Regions from separate parts of the Bacillus sp. SRL337 genome, predicted to be linked through region 4. Evidence: riboswitches for the same ligand, from Rfam matches in the RefSeq annotation. Region 4 holds a riboswitch; each other region holds the start of a gene.
What was found. Region 4 has a riboswitch for S-adenosylmethionine ahead of AC4E8A_RS10470 (2,3-diketo-5-methylthiopentyl-1-phosphate enolase). Riboswitches for the same ligand answer to the same signal wherever they lie in the genome.
Positions count from the first base shown of each region.

Region 1 (6,104 bases), 100 kb from region 4:
AGCTAAACTCAGAGTTGAACCAGGGCCTGAAGGGTAAAAAAGAGTCCCTTGAACATAAAATGTAACTCGTTCGGTTGAGAGGGAGAAAATGCCTATTTGCTGGTGGTTTTGCCGGTTAAAATACAAAGACTTTTGCAGGCTGTTTTGAAGTGTAATATGTATGAAAAAATTGCCCAAAAAAGAGGAGCTGCCAACGACCTTGCAGCTCCTCACTTCTATTATGCGTTATTTAATAAAGCCCCAGATCGGTTGAACAGCGGGTTTCCCGTTAAACTTTGCATTCTTCAGCAATGAAACCAGGTTCTTTGCTAATTGAGGTTTATAGAGGGAAAAATTCCCCTTAATTAGCAAATAGTATTGAAAACAGCTTAAATAGAGGGAGAATTTCCTCTTATTTGACTCAAAAAACGTGAAAATAGGCAGCTTTGCTTTGTATAAAGGGAAAAACTCCCCTTATTTTCCGCAAAAACCACGTCTACTCTACATCTAACGGTAAAATCTCCCCTTATTTTTTCTATCACTCGTTACTCCCCCTTTCTCTTCCCATCTAGTGTATCTGGCAATAACGAATCCGCGGACAAATTTGTACCATAAAATGCAGACCAGTTTGCAACACCACATACATTTATGCGGTAGTGCAAATTGGCCTGCAAATCAGTATGCCACAATAAGCGAAAAAACTTCAAAACCATTGGTATGCCGATAAAAAAGCCGATACAAAATGCTATGCAAATTGTACCGCAAATTACCTTTCAATTTATTGGTTTCTCCCTCTGTACTGAACGGGTTAATAGAAAATGTTCACGGGGGACTTTTTTATTGTATTGCCTGTTCCTGACTTGACGAATCAGCTGCACCATTATTCTTGCTGCCGTTGAGGAATCAATATCTCAACCTAAAAGGCTATTCCGCACCAAGCTGTGAAGGAAATTTGCAAAAGCCTCTAAACTGTTTGGTCCCGTCTGTCACATGCAACAAGAGACTCAGTTATATCCTTCATTGAAACCGTTTGTCCGACGAACAAAGGCATTAACTTCCCGACAATCGGTCCCTCTATCAGCGTTATTAATAAACTGACTATCACCCACAAAATGAGCATCATCTTCATGGTCACCAGATAAATATTCATGCTAAAACCGCCTTCGAGATCGATAATGACAAGAGGAGTCGTGCGGGAAGGATAGGATAGAAATCACCAAGATCAAGAGGCATCCTTCTCTGCTGTTTCTTGGAAGTCTTGTTTTTGTTTGCCCATATCACTTCTCCCCTTTCTTTCGGTACCTCGTTATTACAGCGGTATCGGGAATCCACTATAAGGGAACGTTTGTGAATGCATTTAAAGTTTACATAATAATATTATGTGTTATAGACTTAAATTCTAGTTGACAGGTCGGAATAGTAAGTTTAAACTTAGAAGTAATAAAAAGGAAATACTTATCCAGAGAGGTTGAGGGACAGGCCCTGAGAAACCTCAGCAGCAGAATCACGGTATAACGTGGGCACTGTGCTAATTCCTGCAGGCAGATTGCTTGGAAGATAAGTTGAGGTTGAAGCACCAAAAGAATGATCTCCCTCTTCTTGTCATTTGATAGATAAATTCATAGGGAGGAATTTTTTTTTTTATGGGTGAATTAAAAGAAACAGTTGAAAACCGGCGAAACGAGTTAATCAGAAAGTTGATTAAATTGGACCAATATAAGACAAACCAAGAGCAGCTTTTGGATTTATCGTTACCCGATCTTGAATATACATTTTACAAAAATCAGTTGAGTGGTCACCCTCATGACAGTATGCAATCCATCCGTTGGAGAAAATAATGTCTAAAAAGACAAATGAACGTGTTCATTTGTCTTTTTTTATGGCTCTTTTCGTAAACTTTGCTGCTACTTAATATGAATCTCAATTACTATTTTGGTCATTCACCGGATAACCCCCTGTGATCAGGAATCTCCCTTTTCCGGGCTCTATTATATTTGTTGGGGTAGGTTTTAAGGCAAAAAAATACACGCAAGCTCCTTAATCTTTTACACTTGAGTTGACTAGAAACAAGACAAAGATAGGAGTTGCGTGTACATGCATTTTAACATGGTTTTACCTGGATTAGAAGAGGTTAGGATTTTGAAAGCTGAGGAAATAGGGGAGGCATACCACCTGCATATTGAATTGCCCAAAAGGAAACATATGTGTCCTGCTTGTGGTGATCAAACGACCAAGGTACATGATTATCGTCTTCAAAAGATTCAACACCTTAAGCTCTTCGAAAGGACTACTTACTTGTTCTATCGAAGACGGAGGTACAGCTGCCACTGCGGCAAACGCTTTGCCGAAGATAATCGTTTTGTCCAACGGTATCAACGACATACCATTGAATGGAACCAAGCCTTAGGCCTCCGGGTGATTCAAGGGAAGAACTTCAAAGATACAGCCTGCCAGTTCCGCACATCTCAGGCCACAGTAATCAGGCGTTTTGATCATATTTCTGCCTCTCAGTTAAAAGAGGTTGAAAAGCTCCCACCTGTGATTGCGATCGATGAGTACAAAGGAGATACCAATGCAGGAAAGTACCAGTTAATTATAGCTAACGGGGAGACTAGAGAGCCATTGGATATACTTCCAAACCGCTCAGTAAGCACCATTAAGAAATACCTTCGGGAAAAGGGTTCAGAAGTTCAATTGGTCGTGATGGATATGAGCCATGCCTTTAAATCTGCGGTTCAAAAAGCATTGGGTTCGCCTATTATTGTGGCGGACAGATTTCACTTTTCCCGCTATATCCATTGGGCTTTAGAACGCGTGAGAAGGCGTGTCCAAAAAGATTTTCATCCATATGACCGCAAGAAATGTAAAAGAATGAAGCACATTTTTCATAAGCCATATAGCCAATTAAATGATCGGCAACACTGGTATTTAGAAAGGTATCTTGGTTTGTCTGAAGAGCTGCGCACAGCTTTTGCGTTAAAAGAAGCCTACAGGTTATGGTTTGAAGAGGCGAAGGAAATTGGTACGTCAGCTCCCAATAAGGTTAAAGAGGGATTGTACAACTTTTACCGACAGGTTGAAAATTCAAGCTTAAAGGAGTTTCACCAGGCTATTCAGACCTTAAAGAACTGGCAGACTGAAGTATTAAATAGCTTTGCCTTCAACTATAATAACGGTTTCGTCGAGGGATTAAACAATCAAACGAAGGTCATTAAAAGAAATGCCTTTGGGTTTAGACGATACGACCGTTTTAGACTTAGAGTACTATTGCATCACCAATTTAAATCAAAAGGAATTAATGTGGGATAAGGAGCGAGTGCTCCTACCCCAACATTTGACGTAGAACCCTTTTCCGAGGGGAAATCCATGGTATACAGGGGAAAAATCCGGCTCTTGGAATTTGTCCAAAAACAGCCTTTTTTAATTATCTGCCTGCCTCCCGCCTCCCATTCAATCTTGCTAATAGATTTCAGTTATGAATGTATATTAAAATAATCCTGATTCCCCCTGTGCATGTTTATTCCAATCGTGCCAACAATAATCCTGAACGAAGAAAGGAGATCCATCATGAAACTTTCTGGGAATACAATCCTTATTACAGGCGGAAGTGCAGGAATCGGCCTGGCTTTTGCCCAACGGTTTTTGGATGCTGGAAATAAAGTGATTGTTTGCGGCCGCCGTGAGTCAACATTGAAGAAAGCCAAAGAAAAACACCCTGAACTTATTACCCGTGTGTGTGATATTTCGAAGGAGCCCGACCGCACAGCCTTGTTTGAATGGGTAACAGAACACCATCCCGAAGTGAATGTACTGGTCAATAATGCTGGTATCCAGCAGCGTTTTCATGTATTAAGAGCTGAAGCAAAGACGGATTGGGATTATTTTAAGAATGAAATCACCACTAACATTGAAGCTCCCTTTCATCTATCCATGTTGTTTGCGCCGCTATTTGCAAAACAAACAGAGGCTGCGTTCATTAATGTCACTTCAGGGCTGGCGTTCACACCGATGGCCATTGCGCCGATATATTCGGCCACTAAGGCAGCATTCCATTCATTCACAATGAGCTTGAGACACCAGCTTTCTGATACTTCGGTGGAAGTCATCGAGGTAGCCCCTCCTGCTGTCAATACTGATTTAGGCGGTGCGGGGCTGCATACCCAAGGCGAGCCGCTGGATGATTTTGCTGATGGTATTTTTTCGGGGTTAAAAGAAGGCAAATGGGAAATAGGTTATGGTTCATCCGCAGAGCGGTTACGAATGTCGCGGGATGAAATTGATGTATATACTAAGAAAATGTACGATGCCATGAAAGACAGTATTGAATAGCGCCTAGACACCAAAAGGACAATCCCCGGGGATTGTCCTTTTTATATTCCAAATCAAGATAAGATTTTCTTTCTACTAAATAAATTATCCGCAAGTTTTCTTCTTTTCATAATCTCCCGCGTTTTCAACTTCAAAGCCGGATAGAACATGATTAGATGAAATCTAGATGCACTATTCAACATGGAAACATCAAAAAGGCTTTCCATAATCCAATGCATACTTATTTCATTATAAATTCCCGAACATTCATTCTGCAGCTTGGATGTTCAGGATATGTTGCTGCCTGGGATGCATCTTTTCCCCTCACAAAACAAGGATTAGAGGTTGCGTGATAAGCAGCCTCCCTTTAGTAATTTATGACAGCAATTGCTTTCATGCTGAAGAAGCCATTCCTTTCTCCCGATCCCCCCTGCATATCCTGTCAACTTCCCATTTGAGCCGATAATTCGGTGGCATGGGACCACAATGCTTAATTTATTTCTTCCATTGGCACTTCCTACAGCTCTGTACGCTTTCTCCTTGCCTATCCCTGCTGCAATATCATTGTAGGCAGCTGTTTGGGCATATGGTATTTTTGTAAGGGCGTTCCATACAGATAATTGGAATGCGGTTCCACTTTGAACGTAAGGAAATGTAAATTCCAAGCGTCTTCCTTTAAAATATTCATCCAGTTCATCCAGGCAGCGTTTAAGGACTTCAGGAATTTGATCATGTACGCGCTGGATTTCTTGAGTGCGTTCTGTAAATTCTATTGATCTAATAAAGTCGTGGCAGCTTGAAACCTCAATTAGTCCGATTGGCGAACTGTAATCAGCCTGATAAATTGATTCACTCATATAATGACCTCCACAGATAAAAGACTGCGTATGCTTCCCAACCCTTCCAATTTTCAGCCATTTTTTCAATCTCGATGATGGCGGGTTTACCTTCTATTCCTTTTTGCAGTCTGATTGCATTATGAAGGCCGACATCAGCTTTCGGAAAGGCCCGGGGGTGGTGTAAGCATTTCATCATTACATAATCAGCGGTCCAATCACCTATACCCCTTACTTTCTTTAACGTCTCCTTTAGTTGCGGATAATCATCACCCTGAAGCAGGTTGTTTTTCGTTATAAGCCCTGCTTTCATCAATTTGGCGATTCCGATGATATATTCTGCCTTTCTGTTGGTAAACTGCAGTTTTCTTAAATCTTCTACATCTATTTCCGCTATTCCAGCAGGCTCAGGATATAACCAATACGTCCTTCCTTCAAAGTCTATGCATTCACCATATTGTTCAACAAAACGTTTCTTCAGGGTATAAGCAAAAGTCAGATTGATTTGCTGTCCAATTACGGCCCATGTCATAGCTTCGAATAAATCAGGAATACCGATGATCCGCAAACCGAAATGTTTCTGGGAGATTTTCTGGAGGATTTCATCACTTTCTGCCATTTGGTAGAAATCTTTCAACTCGCGATTGATATCTAACCATTCCATGATAAAGGCTGCAGCTTTCTCCCTTAGCCTTGGATGTGGCTTGCTGATAGGAAATTCCACTATAATTGAATGGGGTGTTGCCTTCATTTTCAATAAAATTCGGTGGCCGTCTTCCTTAATCAGCTTATAAAGAAACCCATCTTTGACTTGATGCAGCACTTCTTGATCAGACCTTTCAAGAAAGACCAGACATTCCTTGAAGCTGAATTCGGCGGGAGGGAATAGTTCAATGAAAGACCCCCCCATCCCTCCAATTCATTGGTAATCTCCTTTTCTTATGGCATTCCGATATTCAGTTGGGGAGCATCCTTTCAATC
Region 1 is NZ_OZ481793.1:2,219,649-2,225,752, forward strand. Features, by position in the region: gene AC4E8A_RS11110 (AI-2E family transporter) at 1-37, shown strand, start outside; gene AC4E8A_RS11115 (hypothetical protein) at 944-1,129, opposite strand; SAM riboswitch class I at 1,432-1,543, shown strand; gene fbpA (Fur-regulated basic protein FbpA) at 1,623-1,817, shown strand; gene AC4E8A_RS11125 (ISL3 family transposase) at 2,068-3,288, shown strand; gene AC4E8A_RS11130 (SDR family oxidoreductase) at 3,547-4,308, shown strand; gene AC4E8A_RS11135 (methylated-DNA--[protein]-cysteine S-methyltransferase) at 4,626-5,144, opposite strand; gene AC4E8A_RS11140 (DNA-3-methyladenine glycosylase family protein) at 5,137-6,033, opposite strand; gene AC4E8A_RS11145 (bifunctional transcriptional activator/DNA repair enzyme AdaA) at 6,043-6,104, opposite strand, start outside.
Region 1: another riboswitch for S-adenosylmethionine. It lies ahead of fbpA (Fur-regulated basic protein FbpA); the one in region 4 lies ahead of AC4E8A_RS10470 (2,3-diketo-5-methylthiopentyl-1-phosphate enolase).

Region 2 (6,104 bases), 1.8 Mb from region 4:
TTTTACTAGAAAAGGGGTTCATGAGATGAAATTTGACACAAAAGTTGTACACAGCACGCTACATAACCGCAGCATCAAAAGCAAAACGACACCGATTTATCAAACCTCTGCTTTTTCATTTTCATCCCTGGAGGAACTAGAAGGTTTTTATGAAGGGAAATCGCCCTACTTATATACAAGATCGGGCAACCCGAATACTGATGAATTAGGCGGAATGGTGGCCACTTTGGAAGGAGCGCCTGCCGGAGTTGCGGCAGCATCCGGCCTCGGAGCCATCCTTGCTGGCATCCTGGCCGTCGCGGAGAGCGGAGATCACATCGTGGCGGCAGAAGATATCTACGGCGGTACATACCACCTTTTGAATGATGAATTAAAGACATTCGGGATCACGACTTCTTTTGCTGATTTCAGTGACCCGCAAGAGATCGAAAATAGCATCACACCGCAAACCAAGCTTCTTTTTAGCGAGAGTATTACGAATCCCTTTTTAAGGGTGGAAAATATCGAAGGAATGGTGGCTGCTGCAAGGGAACACGGCATCCGCACCATGATTGATAACACTTTCGCTACGCCTTATCTGCTGAACCCTTACATGACAGGTGTGGATATTATCGCACACAGTGCAACGAAGTATATCGGAGGCCACAGTGATGTAACAGCAGGAGTGACAGTTGGGTCTGAAGAATTGATTGCCGCAGCAAGAAATAAAGTCATTAATCTCGGCCTGAACCTCAGCCCGCACGAAGCATGGCTGACGGTCAGGGGCTGCAAGACTATGTCGCTCAGAATGAAACAGCAATGTGGGAATGCTGCAAAATTGGCAGATTCCCTGAATGATTATCAAGGTGTTGAAAAAGTCTATTATCCAAATACGGCTTCCAAAAAAGGAAACGGAGCTATCGTGACCATCGAGCTTTCTGAGGACAGGGATATCCACACGTTTTTCACAGGCTTAAGCTGGGTGAAGATCGTGCCGACACTAGCGGGTGTAGAAACCACAGTCTCCTATCCGCAAGGAACATCTCATCGTGCTTTAACAGCGGAAGCGAGGGATAAAATCGGCGTAAACTCACAGGTCGTCCGGATTTCTGTCGGGATTGAAGACCCGGAAGATATTATAAAGGCATTTAAGGATGCAGTTGATTTATCCAAATAGTTTTATGTAATTAAAAGGTAACAAATAGATAGTAGAAATTTTTTGGCGTAATGAGAAGGGATAAGATGATCGGCTTATTTTGTCTGAAAAAATGACTGATTGAAGCGGCAGGTGTGCGACCTCGCGGGATGCATCTAGCTCCAGCAGTAAGCCAAGCCTTAGTATACGTTGCCCGCAGTGTTTCGTTTATCTCATGCAGGAGAACTGCAATGTATGCCTCTGGTTGGGGGGCCATTGCCGGTCACGCTGAGTCGTCCACCGGGAGCAGAAATCACAGCACGTTCGCATCATGCCTGAAGTTTTAAAAAATAAATAATTCTGAATATTGATTGACCTGACAGAAACAGTCAGTTATAATCCATATCATACGACATATATATGTTCATAAGTAAATCGATATCTCTTATCGAGAGCGGCGGAGGGAATAGGCCCGATGAAGCCCGGCAACCTACAGGCAGTTTTTTTGCTTGGAAAGGTGCTACATCCTACAGGCTGTAACCAGTCTGGAAGATAAGAGGAGGAGCATTGTTCTTTCAAGCCCTCTTCTTAGCGGAGAGGGCTTTTTTATATGCAAGATTCCTCTTCGCTTCCAGTCAATTTTATAAAAATTTGAGGAGGAACCAATTATGACAAATCATCAATTCGACCCGGAAACACTATTACTGCATGGAGGACAGGAGCCGGATCCCGTTACAGGATCACGTGCCGTCCCGATTTATCAGACGACTTCTTATGTCTTCAATGATACGGAGCATGCGCAGAATTTATTTTCGTTGAGCGAAGCGGGCAACATCTATACGCGTATCGGCAACCCGACCGTCGATGTCCTGGAAAAGAGGATCGCACTGCTGGAAAAAGGGGTGGCGGCAGTGGCTGTTTCCTCGGGAATGGCAGCTATATCCCTGGCGATTTTAAATATAGCGGGAGCCGGCGATGAAATCGTTGCGTCTTCCAAGCTCTACGGAGGCACCTACAACCTTTTTGCTGTTACCCTGCCTCGATACGGCATCAAGGTGAAATTCGTGGACAGCACCGATCCTGAAAATATCCAAGAAGCCATTACAGAGAAAACAAAAGCGGTCTTCGCAGAGACGATCGGGAATCCGAGCCTGAATGTCCTCGACATTGAGAAAGTAGCTGAAGTTGCCCATTCCAACGGTATTCCTTTGATTGTGGATAATACGTTTCCTTCTCCATATGGCTGCCAGCCGATCCAGTATGGAGCAGATATCGTCATCCATTCTGCTACGAAATGGATTGGCGGCCACGGAACGGCAATCGGGGGTATCATCATAGATGGCGGCCGATTTGACTGGGATAGTCTGAAATTCAAAGATTTCACCGAGCCTGATCCGAGCTACAACGGGCTTCGCTATGTAGATGTTGGTGAACCGGCATATGCAGTGAAATTAAGGGTCCAGCTTCTGCGTGATCTGGGTGCCTGCTTAAGCCCGCATAATGCGTTCCTTCTTTTGCAGGGACTTGAAACGCTGCACTTAAGAGTCCCGAAACATAACAGCAACGCATTGGAAATCGCCCGTTACCTGGAGCGGCATCCCTCTGTTGATTGGGTGAGTTACCCTGGGCTTGAAAACCATCCGGCAAATGCCTTGGCTGAACAATATTTGTCCCATGGCCACGGATCCATCGTAAACTTTGGCATCAAAGGCGGAAGAGAGGCAGGGCGAAAATTGATAGACACTATCACCCTGTGGTCCCATGTTGCGAATGTCGGCGATGCCAAGTCACTGATCATCCACCCTGCTTCTACCACGCACCAGCAATTAAGCAGCGAAGATTTGAAGACGACTGGGGTGACGGAGGAACTCATCAGGCTGTCGATTGGATTGGAGTCTGTCAAAGACCTGCAGGCAGATCTAGATCAGGCGATTACAAAAGCAACAGCGGCAACGGCTTCTGTTTAAAAGATGAGCCAGGCAATCTACCAAACTGGGAGTATCGGGATAGGAGATCTCCGGCTGGAAAGCGGCAATTATTTAAGGAGCGTGGAATTGAGCTTTGAGATGGCGGGCAAAATGACAGGTCCAGTTGTCCTTGTCTGCCATGCCCTGACAGGAAGCCATATTAGTGTGGGAACGGAGGATCAGCCCGGATGGTGGAGAGGGTTGGCGGGTCCCTCCTCCTATATCAATACAGATGAATTTTTAGTAGTGACGTTCAATGTTTTGGGAGGCTGTGATGGGTCGACTGGTCCTGCAGCCATTAATCCTGAGACAGGAGCCTGCTATAGAATGACATTCCCTGAACTGACGGTGAGGGATATTGTGAATGCCCAATTCAAGGGGCTTGAGAAGCTGGGGATCATCTCCTTGGAAGCTGTTATAGGAGGATCGCTTGGAGGGATGCAGGCTCTTGAATGGGGCCTGCTTTATCCTTCATTTATCAACAAAGTGTTCCTTCTGGCGAGCAGCCCATATTTTACTGATTATGGGATCGCTTTTAATGCGATCGGAAAAACAGCGATCATTTCAGATCCCAACTGGCGGGATGGGAACTATGGGCACCCTGCGGAAGTGACTGGACTGAAAGTGGCAAGGATGGCGGGTATGGTTACCTATCGATCACCCGCGCTTTTTGAAAAAAGATTTCACCGCAGTAAATCTTCAGAAACCCTGTTCCAAGTGGAATCCTATCTTTTTTATCAGGGAGAAAAATTGGCAAACCGGTTCGACCCTAACAGCTATTTGTATCTGATGGCTGCGATGAACAGCCATGATATCGGGAGAGGCCGCGGCGGCTGGAGTAATGCGGCTGAGCAATTTCAGCCCGAACTGGTGGCGATAGGGTATACGAATGATCTTATTTACCCGCCGGAGGCGATTCGGGAGTTTGCAGACCTGGTCCCTTTATCGGCTTTTTATGAAGTAGAGACTCTTTATGGCCATGATGGATTTTTGACCGAATTTGAGATGTGGGGCCATATTATTGCAACACACTTGGAAAAATAGATTCCGGAACTCATAACTTGTCCTCCTCCGGCATATAGTTTCAATAGCAAAGACATCGCACCGCTGTTTAAGCGTTTTTGTGTGGTGTCTTTTTTATCAGGATATAAAGGATGCTGTTGGAGCTTTTATATAGGAGGGAACGGAATGGAGCAGCGTAAAGGTCTTATAATCATAGCGGCCGCTTCCCTGTTGACTGGGGCAGGGGGAATGTATGGCGGGATGAGTCTAAAAGAATCGTTCACCAGTAATATAGAAGGAGAAAGTGCCGGCGGAGGACAGGTCAGTGACAGGCTTCATAAAGTCGAAGTGGCGTATGATCTCATCGCGGATAAGTATGTAGAGGAAGTGGACAAGGGGAATCTGGTCGAGGGAGCCATCCAGGGAATGCTGGATACTTTGGGCGATCCTTACTCGGTTTATATGGATGCCAGTACCGCCTCGCAATTCAATGATTCCCTTGGCTCGTCGTTTGAAGGGATTGGCGCCGAGGTCACAGTCATGGACGGAAAACTGCTGATCGTAGCGCCGTTCAAGAATTCTCCTGCAGAAAAAGCGGGATTGAGGCCGAATGACCAGATCCTGAAGGTCGATGGAGAGGATGTCACCGGCCTGGATTTATATGAAGCCACCTTGAAAATCCGCGGTGAAAAAGGGTCTGCAGTAAAGTTGGAGGTTATAAGAGAAGGGCTGTCCAACCCAATAACGGTGAGTGTGAAAAGAGATGAGATTCCACTGGAGACCGTTCATACCAATGTGAAAGAGGATAACGGAAAACACTACGGAATCATTGAAGTCTCCTCATTCTCCGAAAATACATCGAAGGATTTTAAAAAGCAGCTGGCGGAGCTTGAAAAACAAGAGCTTGCCGGACTGGTCATCGATGTCCGCGGAAATCCGGGCGGACTGCTGTCCAGTGTCAATGAAATGCTGGCAGAGCTGGTGACGGAAGACAAGCCATATGTCCAGGTCCAGGAGCGAAATGGCGATACAATGAAATATTTCTCTGAAAATAAAGAGAAGAAGCCATATCCAATTGCCGTTCTTGTTGATGAGGGAAGTGCCTCGGCATCTGAGATCCTTGCGGGTGCGTTGAAAGAAGCGGGCGGTTATCCGCTGATCGGAACGAAAACGTTCGGTAAAGGGACGGTCCAGCAGCCGTATCCGATGGGAGATGGAAGCAATATCAAGCTGACGATGTTTAAATGGCTGACCCCGAAAGGCAATTGGATCCATAAAAAAGGAATCCAGCCCGATATCATGGTCAAACAGCCTGCATATTTCTATGCCCATCCTCTCGAAACAGAGAAGCCGCTTGAGCCGGAAATGAACAATGAACAGGTGCAGAATGCTCAGCAAATGCTTGAAGGTCTTGGATACAACCCGGGCCGGACAGATGGGTACTATAATAACGCAACGGAAGCAGCTGTCCGGAGTTTCCAGGAAAAGCATGAACTCGGGGCTACCGGAAAGATTGACAGCAGCACAGCAGCCAAGCTCCAGGAAGCGATTTATCATGCGGTGAAAGATGAGAAGAATGATGTGCAGCTAAAGGCTGCTTTGGAGTATTTGAAAAGGCTGAATTAAGAGAATGCCGGGATTTTGGGCAAGGAAATCGTGGAAAGAGGGCAGAGGTGAAAATTTGCAAGAATTGCGATTCTCCTTTTGTGGGGACATTAATACGTGGAGATTCAAGAAAGAGATTAGATTTGCTGGAATCGGGACAAATCTGTCGTGGGATTGAGGAAAGTAGTCGCGAAACGGCTGGAATCGGGACAAGAAGGTTGGGAGTTTGAGAGAAAGAGTCGCGATTCCGGTGTAATCGTGACAGTTCTGCCAGGGGATTGAGGAAAGAAGTCGCGAAACGGCCGGAATCGGGACAAAAAGGTTGGGAGTTTGAGAGAAAGAGTCGCGATTCCGGTGTAATCGCGACAGATTTGCCGTGGGATTGAGGAAGGTAGTCGCGAAACGGCTGGAATCGG
Region 2 is NZ_OZ481793.1:3,954,887-3,960,990, reverse strand. Features, by position in the region: gene AC4E8A_RS20020 (trans-sulfuration enzyme family protein) at 26-1,156, shown strand; SAM riboswitch class I at 1,557-1,673, shown strand; gene AC4E8A_RS20015 (O-acetylhomoserine aminocarboxypropyltransferase/cysteine synthase family protein) at 1,783-3,081, shown strand; gene metX (homoserine O-acetyltransferase MetX) at 3,085-4,125, shown strand; gene AC4E8A_RS20005 (S41 family peptidase) at 4,270-5,709, shown strand.
Region 2: another riboswitch for S-adenosylmethionine. It lies ahead of AC4E8A_RS20015 (O-acetylhomoserine aminocarboxypropyltransferase/cysteine synthase family protein); the one in region 4 lies ahead of AC4E8A_RS10470 (2,3-diketo-5-methylthiopentyl-1-phosphate enolase).

Region 3 (6,104 bases), 1.6 Mb from region 4:
GCCGAAGCATCCAGTTATATCGGATTTCCACCTGGCTCCGGTTGGCTTGAGTAGCCATGGTCAATAACAAAAGCGAAAGCGACTTGATCAGCCCCGACAGCCATAAGACGATCCGGCGGGAAGGCTGGTCTTTAACCTTCTTGACGGCTTGGCTTATGCCCCCGAGGTGCTGGCCGCTGGAGCTGGATGCAGACCTATCCCTCAATATCCACACCCCAACCGTTTTATAACTTGCTAAACAATAAAAAAGCTGAAGATCGCATGGGAACTTCAGCTTTTGACTTTACCATTCAAGATTTTCGATGCATCTTCACTCTTTGGTCCGCCAGATACCCCGCTGCCAGAAAAAAGAAGGCAAGCAAAAGGCCAGTAAAGCCGTTGGTGAAACCGATTCGTTCTATCGCAAATCCGAATAACGGAAAGCTGATCATGATGACGAAACTTTCCAGCAGCCCGATAAGCGAAAGGAAAGTAGACCTGATATTGCTTTTTAAAAATTGCTGCACGAACGAGCTGAAGATTGGTTCAAACAGGCTCAGCAGCTGCGCAAGGAAAAGAAACGACAACAGGATGGCCCAGTCACTGGCAAAGATGAAAAGCACAAAGAATAGAAGAAACATGCCGAACCCATAGTATAAAATATTGAAAAACTTGAATCGCCTTTCCACCCTGTATGCCATCTTGGCCATCGCCACTCCCAGGAGCCCCTCAATTGTAAAAACAGCCCCGACCACCACGGGGGAATATCCCAATTGAATGAAGTATTCCTGCCCGTAGAACACAATGATCACCATGACGGCACTCGCTAAAATAAAGAGTGCGACAGGCTGGTGAATGACAGAATTCTTTCTCCAGACATTGATCCCCAACTTGAATTGGTGAACCCATTGGTGATACCAGCGTCCCGAAATTTCTTCCGGCTCTTCGCGGTCTGGTTCCTTCATAAATAAGAGCGGAACAATCGCAAGGACATGGGTGAAAATAGTTGAACCGTACACCCACTCCCAGCTGATATCGGCCATGAAGCCGCCGAGGAATTTGGCAAGGCTCAACGATAATAAGCTGAGAGCGGTCATACTTCCAATGACCCTCGTATACTCTTTTTCACGATTTTGACTTTTCAATGTGTCATAAGCAAATGCCTGCTCGGCCCCGGAGTGGAATGTGACCAGGAGCCCCATGGATAAAAAGGCAAGAGTGAACATTGAAAATGTGCCGCTGATCAGCATAAACAATCCGTAAAGAAGACTGAAAACATTCCCGATTATCAGGCTGACCTTCCTTCCATATAAATCAGCCACCATTCCGGTCGGAACCTCGAAAAGAACGATTGCTAAATGAAGAAACGCTTCTAAAATTCCGATTTCTCCGAATGTTAACCCCTTGTCGCCAAGGTAGATGACCCACAACGCCCGGTCAAAAAATAACTGAGCAAAAAATAGATAAAAATAAAGCAAGTATATATTATTTTGTTTTATAGCCATAAAATACGCCCTCTCTTAAACATAAAAGTAAAAAACCACAGGGAGATCCCCTGTGGTCGTGACTATCTTTAGGAAATCCATGAATCGTTCAGATTAAATCCTCAGCTGAAAATGGACAGACTTGTCCCGTTGGCAGCTGAAAATCCAAAAATAGACATCATGAAGACAAGATATTTTTTCTCTTCTTTGATATCTAAAGTGAACGATTGCATGATATTCCCTCCTTTATGTCTAAGATACTTCCATTATATAACTCTTTCGAACACCAGACAACCTGGCGGACAGGTCTGCAGCCCTCCAAAAAAATCAGGACGAGGCAGCCCCGTCCCGATTAGAATCTTATCCCCAAATTTCTCTGGAAACATCCACAATATACTTCAGCTTCTCCCATTGTTCTTCTTCGGTTAGAATATTTCCGTGATGCGTGGAGGCAAAACCGCACTGCGGGCTGATACACAATTGTTCCAGAGGCACAAATTGTGTTGCCTCTTCAATACGTGCCTTGATGTTTTCCTTGTCTTCCAACGTACCATGCTTTGACGTGAACACACCAAGCACAACCCTCGGCCCTCCGTCTGGTATGTAATCCAACGGCTTGAAGTCACCAGAACGGTCATCATCATATTCCAGGAAAAATCCGTTTACTTTCTCTTTGGCAAATAACACAGGCGCAATTTTGGCATAGCTGCCTTCGAAGGCCCATTTCGACCGGTAGTTGCCTCTGCAGAGATGAGTCGTCACAATCAGGTCATCCGGCTTATCCTCCAATACACTGTTCACCACGTGCAAGGCTAAATCAATCAGTTCCTCCCGTGAGTAGCCGCTGTCGTTGAACGGTATCTCCGGCGCGTTCAGCCCGGCAATATAGACATCATCAAATTGCAGATAACGGCAGCCTGCATCATAAAAAGCTTTTACAGCCTCACGATAGGTCTGGATTACATCCTCCGCATACTCCTGCACATCCGGATAGATCTCCAAATCACGGATGCCGGCATTGAACAACTGATTGGGACTTGGAATCGTCTGTTTGGCAACCGCCCTGTCTCCGACGATGTCTTTGAATTCAACAAAGTCCTTCACATGCGGGTGATCCGGGTTAAACGAAACCTTCCCTGTAACACGCACATCGTATCTTTCGGTTTCCTCACCTTTAAAATGGAACCCGTGCTCTGGAACGTATCCCTCCACACCATTTAAATGCTCAAGGAAATCGGTGTGCCAAAACCTGCGGCGGAACTCCCCGTCGGTTACGGCCTGGAGCCCGACTTCAATCTGTTTGTCTACAATTCGTTTAATTTCTTCTGTCTCGATGCTGTGCAATTCTTCTGAAGATAGGCTTCCTTCCTGAAATTCCTTCCTCGCCCGATGAATCCTCTCCGGCCTTAATAAACTCCCTACATGATCCGCTCTGAATGGTGCAGCAACCAATGTCTTTGTCATCTGAATCCCTTCCTTTTCTGCAAAATGTAAAAACCCCTCTTCTCGGCATAAGAAGAGGGGTTGATTAAACAAATGTAAATGACCGTCTCTTCTTATCTTCTAGCATTACGCTACTGGAATTGGCACAGTACTATAAATAGTCCGCTGCCGAGGTATCAAAGGGCCAGTCCCTCCACCTCTCTGGATAAGAAAATGAAACACTATTAAGTTATTAAATACACTATAAACGGCAAACGGTCCGATGTCAACTTATTTTTATAATTTTCTTGCAATTACTGGTCAGGACAGGCCATTCCCTTTGCCACCCCCGTTTTCAGGGTACAGTTCACATCCAAGACAGCGATACAAGGAAACCCTGCACAGTTTCCAGAGGATCAGGATCTCTGTCCAGGAAAAGAATCAGGAACAGCAGACTAGTTCCGCCCGGCTGCTTCCTGCTTTTCTTTTAAAATAATCACGCCGATCAAGCCAAACATGGAGAAAATCACCGGGGTAAAGAAACCGTAGTAGTATCCAACACCGATAGTCCCCGATGTGGACTGAACCCATTCCAATATGAATCCGAAAACGCCCGGCAGCAAAACCGCACTGAGAAAACCGCCGGTATTCGCAAACCCGGAAACGATACCAGATTCCGTGACAGGGAACGATTTACGAACAGCGGCAAACGTCAATGAATTGGCGCCGAATCCGAATCCTATGAGAAAAATCAGGACGATCAGCAAAAAAAACGGCGGATGTCCTTTAAATAAAAGAAAGGCAGCCCAACACGTTAGAACCATGATATGAAAAACAACATAAGGCCGTTTGATTTTTCCTAAACTGCTTGAAACCCATCCTATCAGAGGGGCGCCAACCAATGCGCCAATTAGACTGATCATAATGAGTTGGCTTGCTTGTATACGCGTCATCCCATACATATCCATTGTATATGGAACTGCCCATGACCCAATAAACCCTATATATCCCCCTACAATCCCAAAATGACACAAGAATAAGGCCCATGCCTGGCGGTTCAGGAATATTCTTCGCAGTACGACTGCTATTTTTTCATGTTGTACGTTACTTTTCACAAATAAAGATTGCTTTGGTTTTTTTACAAGTATCAAATACAGAAAGAAACTGCACAGACACAAAAGAATCCCCGCTGTTAGAAATGCTTCCCTCCATCCAAGCGAGACGATGACTGCAGAGAAAGGAACGGTTGCCAGTAAGAAACCAAGACTTCCTGTCATCCCGGCAAAACCAATCAATCGTGGAAATTCCTCCTTGCCAAACCATAAACTAAGGATTAACACCATACTTACCCAGATCGTGGCATCCCCTATTCCCGTGAGGATCCGTGCAAAAAACAGGATGAATGCATGTGTGCCGAGGCTATAAAGGATTGTCCCTATACCCGTAAGTGCCGCACCGAAAATAAGAAAAACATTGGGTCCATAACGATCAACCAAAATCCCCATTGGAATCTGTAAACCGGTGTATACAAAAAACTGAATACTTGCCACCAATCCTATGGTGGACGCCGTCACACTGAAGTCAGCCATCAATTTGTCTGTGATCAAGCCCGGAGCCGTCCGCTGGCTCGATATGATCAAATAAGTGAACAATACGGAAGCAAATATGATCCATCTGAATTTATTGTTGTTTTTGCTCAATGAGATCTACTCCTGTTTGCTTTTACTCCTATATATATGGGTTACGCCAAAAAGTAGGAACAAAAGATCAAAATGAACAAGGGAACGATCTCTTTGGCCGAAGAGTGAAAACGGCATAAAAAAAAGCAATGCGCAGATCTTTAGGACGGCGCATTACTTTTGATTTTCACTATTTTACTTTCTAATTCAATGAGAGTTGTTTCCCTTTTTCACCAAGTAACATTCCTGCTGTCACGATGGCGCAAACTGCTAGTACCACGAGAATTATAAAGACTGTGTGTAAGCTGGTCTCTAACACATAGCCTCTTAACTGGTCGCTCAGCCACAGGCCTGAAACGGCAATCCCGATGGACTGGCCCAAGTTCCGCATTAAATTGAATGTGCCCATGGCCGCTCCCCGGACTTTCCATTCAACGGCTGATTGGACCGCTACAGTGAAGGCTGTCAGCGATAAGCCGAAACCAAATCCAATGATTGCCGTGACAACCATCATCCACGGCACAGTCGTATGTTCATTAAATAGTACTAATCCTAAGCATCCCGCTGTAATGACCGTAATCCCCATTATCGTAATTCTTCCAATGGAGGTTTTGGCTAACAGTTTCCCTGACAGGACCGCAGCGAACGGCCAGGTAATGGACATCGGCAGCATTGTCACACCAGACAGGGTGGCATTTAAATTCGTGACCCCCTGGACCCATAATGGGATATAGAACGTGACGGTAACCAGAATGAAGCCAAGCAGAAAACCTGCAATAGTCGAGATCGTGATAAAGCGATTCTTGAATAATGAAAGGGGCAGCATGGGCTCTTCCGCCTTCGATTCAATCCAGATAAATAGACAGATTCCAACGACCGCCAGAATCATTAAAGATAGAATTCCAGTCGTCACTTGCTTTTGTTCCTTTAATAAGGTTAAGGAATACAGGAAGGCCGTTATGCTGACAGCAAAAGTGAAAATCCCGCCATAGTCGATTTTGTGTTTTTTCTTTTCTACATTCTCCTTTAACGACGTCCATAACAGGAAGAGCGAAATGATTCCGAATGGAAGATTCATATAGAAGATCCAATGCCATGAAATGGTATCCACAATGAACCCGCCTGCAAGCGGACCTGCTATCCCCGCTATCCCCCAGACACTGCTCATCCATCCTTGCATTTTGGCACGCAGTTCAAATGTAAAAACGTCACCAATGATGGTAAAAGGAAGTGTCGTCAACGCCCCTGCTCCAATTCCCTGAATCAAGCGGAACAGGACCAGCTGTTCCATCGATTGTGATAACCCGGAGAGCATCGATCCTGCTAGAAAAATACTGACCCCTATAGTAAACATGATCTTTCTACCAAATAAATCGGCCAGTTTCCCAAAGACAGGCGTACTAATGACAATGGCCAGAAGATAGACGGAGATGACCCAGGTATAAAGCTCACTCCCTCCCAGATCTTCTACAATCTTCGGCATCGCTGTGCTGACAATCGTTCCTTCTATCGCAGTTAGAAACGTTGCAATTAATAAAGC
Region 3 is NZ_OZ481793.1:487,544-493,647, reverse strand. Features, by position in the region: gene AC4E8A_RS02490 (hypothetical protein) at 1-54, shown strand, start outside; gene AC4E8A_RS02485 (MFS transporter) at 291-1,484, opposite strand; gene AC4E8A_RS02480 (5-methyltetrahydropteroyltriglutamate--homocysteine S-methyltransferase) at 1,824-2,927, opposite strand; SAM riboswitch class I at 3,017-3,118, opposite strand; gene AC4E8A_RS02475 (MFS transporter) at 3,341-4,585, opposite strand; gene AC4E8A_RS02470 (MDR family MFS transporter) at 4,767-6,104, opposite strand, start outside.
Region 3: another riboswitch for S-adenosylmethionine. It lies ahead of AC4E8A_RS02480 (5-methyltetrahydropteroyltriglutamate--homocysteine S-methyltransferase); the one in region 4 lies ahead of AC4E8A_RS10470 (2,3-diketo-5-methylthiopentyl-1-phosphate enolase).

Region 4 (6,104 bases):
TTTATCAGGAGGAATATCATATGGACAACAAACCCTTGCACTCTGATGGCTCCACAACCTCAGGTAATGAGATGGAACCCATTTTCCAGAGAGAAGAACCTTTTGTGCTGACACAGGAAGCAAGAAGAAATATCGGCGGTAACCCTTATGAAGTAAGCAGTGAGGATTGATAGACATTTTTTTAGGAGCTGAGTCAGTGTCAGCTTCTTTTTTTGTCATTAGGTCATTTGGCGTGTTTTGAATGAGTTGGTTACTTTTTTTGTGAAATCGGGTAAGTGAAAGCTTGAATGCACTTTTCCTTTTCATTGGAATAAAAGAATGCATACTAACAGAAACTAAACTGTCAATTTACTTAGAAGGGACGATCAGTATTATGGCAAAGGTCTTGTACGTTACAGCGCACCCACACGATGATAAAGAGTCATTCAGTATGGCAGCCGGGAAAGCTTTCATTGATACGTATAAAGAAAGCAATCCTTCTGATGAAGTCATTCACGTGGATTTATATAAGGAACATATCCCTCAAATCGATGCCGACGTTTTCGCTGGATGGGGCAAACTTCAAAAAGGATCAGGATTTGAAGAACTGTCAGAAGAGGAAAAAGGAAAAGTGGGAAGACTATCTGAACTAAGCGAACAATTTGTATCGGCTGATAAGTATGTTTTTGTTACGCCACTTTGGAACTTCTCATTCCCGCCGGTAATGAAAGCATATATCGATTCAGTTGCAGTGGCAGGGAAGGCATTTAAATACACAGCTGAAGGGCCGATAGGGTTGCTGACAGATAAAAAAGCGCTTCATATCCAAGCGCGCGGCGGCATTTATTCAGAAGGGCCGGCTGCTCAGATGGAAATGGGACATCGGTACCTTGACAACATCATGCAGTTCTTTGGAGTTCCTTCCTTTGAAGGCTTATTCATTGAGGGGCATAACGCAATGCCGGAGAAAGCACAGGCTATCAAAGAGAATGGAATTGCCCGTGCGAAGGACCTGGCTAAGACCTTTTAATGGTGTTCCCAGCAGACGTTGCGTCTTCTGGGTTTTTTTTATTGAAAGAGGAGGGGGGAACACAGGCTTAATCAGCCGTTCTTGATGGGATACAGGATGATTTACGGCTGATAAAAGAACCAGCGACCCCAAGCCCGCTGGCGAAACATACCTTATGATTGTTGAAATTCTGGATCTTTGAATGGATGAGCAACCCACCCTGTAGAATCAATGAACAAGCGGACAGCCACAACCTGCTTATCTTCCATCAGTGTGAAGAAATGGGGATTTCCCTCAGGGACAGATATCACATCGCCTGCTTCCAACTCGACATCAAAGTAACCGGTTTCGTCACTGCCTTTGATAATGAAAATGCCATGGCCAGCCGTAATGGCGCGGACTTCATCCTCGGTATGGGTATGAACCTGCTCAAATTTATTCAAAAGGTCTTCAATATTCGGCGTTGCTTCCGATAGAGCCACTACATCCCAGCTTCCATATCCGCGGCGTTCTGCCAAGGATGTAATTTCCTTTTCAAACGTGTCGATGACGGTTTGCTTTTCATCATCCGTGATCTGGCAGCGATCACGTAGTTCAGCTGGAAGCTTTGATACATCCCAATGCTCATAAAGCACTTCCTGATTGGCTAAAAATCCCCTGACGTTTTCTTCTCCTGAAATGGTTTCACCTGTGTTCCTAACTTTTATAACAGCCATCTTGATTCCTCCTATTAGTTAAGCGCAGCTTGGCGCAAGGTTAGTAGTTTAACATGATAGTTGAATAAGAACTCATATGCTTCTAAATGCTTCTTTGCTTCAAATGCATCCTTTCCCCAAACTGTGATCCCATGATTGCGGATCAGAACAGCCCCGGAAGCACCTTGAATGTGACGGACCAGCTCACTTGCTAGAAGGGGGATATCAGCATGGTTCGGTATGATCGGGAGCCGAAGTTCGGCATTTTCATTCCAAAGACCGAATGCCTTGATGATTTCCTGACCCTTGAAGACGACTTCGCGGCTGTCTCCATAAAGTTCGGAGATGACATTGTTATCTACCGTATGGACATGGAGAGAGCAGCCGGCATTGGTCCGGCGGTAAATTTCCAGATGAAGCAGGGTCTCTGCAGAAGGCTTTAAATCTGTATCTTCAGCAGGATTCCCATCACCGTCGACGAGTAGAAAATCTTCACACGTCGTCTTTCTTTTATCTTTACCACTTGCAGTTACCAGGAAGGAAAGGGGGGATCCGCTGACACGGATGGACAAATTACCGCTTGTGCCGTAGAACCAGTCCCGCTTTGCCAATTCCGCTTTCACTTCACTTAGTTCATTCCACTTTTCAAGATAGTTGCTCATGTGCTTCACCCTCTCTATTAATCTCTTCCAAACCCGCTATCACTTCATGGAACGTTTCAAAATAACGGTAGTTCAATCCAAGCTCCTTGCATTTATCGGCAAGGAAATCATCACAAGCAAAAACCAAGTCTGCCATTTTTGCCCCTTCCAAATCTGTGATCGAATCGCCAATCATCACTAAGAAATCCCGGGGCTCTGCTTCATGACGGATAATGCTGGTCTTACAGCAGCCGCATTCATTATTACAATGCTCATCACAGGCATGAGGCCAGGTGATCCTGATGGTATCTCCTGAAAAGTCGGCGCTGTTGCAGTACACTTCCTTTGCAGAAATGATCCCATCCAAGATCGGTTCTACAAAGAAATCAATCCCGCCGCTGACAATCTTCAACTTTATTTCCTGTTGCTGAGTCCAGTCGATGAACTCCTTAAACCCTTGACGCAGCTGATGGGTGTCCAGTAAGTAGTGAACCAATTCATCTCGAAGGGAAGAGGGGAGAAGACTGAACATCGCACCGACACCCTCCTTGATTGAAATCTGGTGAGAAAGAATGGCATCTTTAAGTGCATTCCATTCAGGAGGAGCAAATCTTTTCATAAGGGAAATGATATTGTCCGTTGTCGTAATCGTACCGTCAAAATCACAAAATATTCTTAAACGTGTCATACCGGTACCTCGCTTGATCCCCACAGGTTTATCGCCTGCTGAAGTTCATCATGTTCCCGGGCTGCTTTCCCCAGAGGGATTCCTTCAACAACCGCTTGAATTGCTTGAATGAATGCTTTTCCGCCTCCCGCAGCGCCAAGAGGATGCCCATGAATACCGCCGCCTGCATTAATGACAGAATCAGCCCCAAAGTCCCGGTAAAGCAGGGGGGTCAATCCCGGATGAATGCCCGCGGATGGGACCGGAAATGCTTTTTTGAACTGTGAATCTTCTTCAGTCAATTCATTTGCTATGCTGACAGCCGCTTCCTTTTTCAGAGCAACGCTTCCGTATGGGGAAGGGAAGAGGGATAAATCAGCTCCGGCATACCGGAGCAGTTTGCCCAATAGAAGCTGATGCGAAAACCCATAATGGAGTGAGGTTGTCAGGGCACCGCTCACTGCTGGATGGGCCATGATCGGCAGGCCGATTTCTTGATCTTCTCTTATGGACTGAAGGACATCAAGACCATAGGCAAATACATTGAAGAGAAGAAGATCAGCACCTAAATCCCTGGCTCGTTTCGCTTTTTCTTTTAAATCATATGTCTTGCCGGATAAATTGACGGCATATAATGTCCGGTGCCCTGTCTCGTTATAAACTGTATCCAGAACCTCTTTCGCCTTCGTAATCCTCTTGGCAAACGGAGTGAGGGGGTTGTCAAATAGAATTTCATCATCCTTCACGATATCAACTCCGCCAAGCGCCTGGTCTCTTAATTGACCGGAAAAATAGTCCAAATCCCTTCCGAAGACACTTTTAAAAATACTCATCAAAAGAGGATGGCCATACTTGTTGAGCCTTTGCCTGATTCCCTCAATACCAAATCCGGGACCGGGAAAGACAGACTTTAATTCTTCTGAAAAATGAAGATCCGTCAATTTGATTTTTCCATCTAATGAAAGCTTGCCGAATACTGTTGTTAAAATAGCCGGGAGGTCACTGCTGAAATTGGCTGCCGGATAATAAATTTTGATGAGGCCCTTGTTTTCTTCCAAAGCCTCGACAGAAACAACGCGGCCTTTATGGCGTTTAAGCTGTTTTTGCTCCAGGAGGGGAAGGTCCGTCCATGATCCAACCGTCAGTCCAAGCGCAATGCCTTCCGCTTTTTTCTCCAGATTGTCGGTCGGTCCATGAACCGTATAGACCGCTGTAATGTGTGACATAGGTGATGCTCCTTTCAACATTCTGCATTTTAAATAAAAGGCTGTTTTCGCTTACATTGTTGCTTCCGGAAAAATCCTAGAAGCCGGATTTTTCTTCTGCATACTACGTTTTTCGCTCTGAACGAAGAGAGAAGCTCTTTTCTCTCTTGCTAAACGGGTTTTTTCCGGTTCATTACTCCACTATTTTTCGGAATGAATATCAAATAGCAACAAAGGTTACGAAAAGAGCCAAATAAAAAAACCTCTTCCCGCCGAGGAAGAGGTTTTATTTTACAGTCAAAATAAGCTCTCTTATCTCTCAGCAATATTGCTGCAAGATTTAGCACCGTGCTTTAAAAGTCGGTTGCCGGGCATCATAGGGCCAGTCCCTCCGCCTGCTCTTGATAAGAATAGGAATTGTATTTATTTTTAGTTAATTTCAACTTGCATTATGACACTTGTTGGAAATGTTGTCAATTATTTATTTAGTAAGCAGGATTTCCAATCCAGGTGCTCCGATTCAATCTTGAATCAGCACTGCATCAACAAAATGTTCAAGGAAGCATTTTGAGATATGGTTTACTTTTTAAACAATCCAAGCTTCCCAATTCTCCTCACTGCTTCTGCCAGGACATCTTCTTCCTGCAGGAGGCCGACTCTCACATAGCCCTCGCCGTAATCTCCGAATCCGATTCCAGGAGCAACCGCGACATGTGCTTCTTCAAGCAATTTCTTAAAGAAGGATTCCGAGGTGTAGCCTTCTGGCACAGGCAGCCAGGCGAAGAAGGATCCTTTGGGCGGTTCCACATCCCAGCCGATTTCCTTTAAACGCTCAAAGAGGAAGTTTCGTCTGGATTCATACAAAGATACCAATTCATCCACGCATTCCTGTGAAGAGGTAAGTGCAGTGGCAGCAGCCTCCTGAACGCCCCCGAACAAACTGACATGCAAGTGATCCTGAAGAAGGTTCAATGCCTCGATCACACTCGGATTGCCAACTGCAAACCCGGCTCTCCATCCAGCCATATTATAGGTTTTGGAAAGGGTATATATTTCTATTCCGACATCCTTTGCCCCTGGTGTCTGAAGATAACTCAAAGGCTTTTTGCCATCAAAACCGATGGCACCATAGGCCAAATCATGGACCACACAGAAGTCGTGATCATTTGCGAGTTCGACCGTCTCTGAGAAAAATTCTGAAGTGGCGATGGCTCCGGTAGGATTATTTGGATAATTCAAGAACATCAATTTTGCTTCATCCAGAATACCTAAATCGATCTTTGAATAATCTGGAAGGTACTGATTTTCTTCCAGGAGAGGCATCGGCTCCATTTGCGCATGTGCAAGTGCGATTCCCGACCAGTAGTCGGGATAACCTGGATCAGGGACCAAAGCAGTGTCCCCTTCATTAAGCAGACATTGGCTGACTTCGATTAAGCCTGCCTTTCCTCCGAACAATACAGCCACTTCTGTCTCCGGATCGATGTCAACATCGTATTCGCGCTTATAGAACTTAGCTGCTGCTTCCTTAAGGAAGCTATAGCCTCGAAAAGGGGAGTATTTATGGAACAGGGGATTCTCAACCGCTTCCTGTGCCGAACGAACGATATGTTCCGGGGTCGGCTTGTCAGGATTTCCCTGTGCTAAATTGATCACATCGTGTCCTTCAGAAGTCACTTTACTTACGTCTTTGACAAGTCTGGCGAAAAACTGTTGAGGAAGATTTTCTAAGGTTATTGAATGATTGAAGATTTTCATAAGACGCTCCTTTTGAAAGATTCTTGAAATTCTAGTAGCTTATGTTATATGGTTAATGAAAAAAAGTCTAGCTAATTTTTTGAATTTTCGAGGAGGGGGACCTATGGGTTTAAGGGTAGCATGCTTGCAGATTGATATACAATTTGGAAA
Region 4 is NZ_OZ481793.1:2,116,696-2,122,799, reverse strand. Features, by position in the region: gene AC4E8A_RS10495 (hypothetical protein) at 21-170, shown strand; gene AC4E8A_RS10490 (FMN-dependent NADH-azoreductase) at 374-1,009, shown strand; gene AC4E8A_RS10485 (cupin domain-containing protein) at 1,162-1,704, opposite strand; gene AC4E8A_RS10480 (methylthioribulose 1-phosphate dehydratase) at 1,719-2,345, opposite strand; gene AC4E8A_RS10475 (2-hydroxy-3-keto-5-methylthiopentenyl-1-phosphate phosphatase) at 2,329-3,012, opposite strand; gene AC4E8A_RS10470 (2,3-diketo-5-methylthiopentyl-1-phosphate enolase) at 3,009-4,217, opposite strand; SAM riboswitch class I at 4,506-4,607, opposite strand; gene AC4E8A_RS10465 (pyridoxal phosphate-dependent aminotransferase) at 4,776-5,954, opposite strand; gene AC4E8A_RS10460 (carbon-nitrogen family hydrolase) at 6,058-6,104, shown strand, end outside.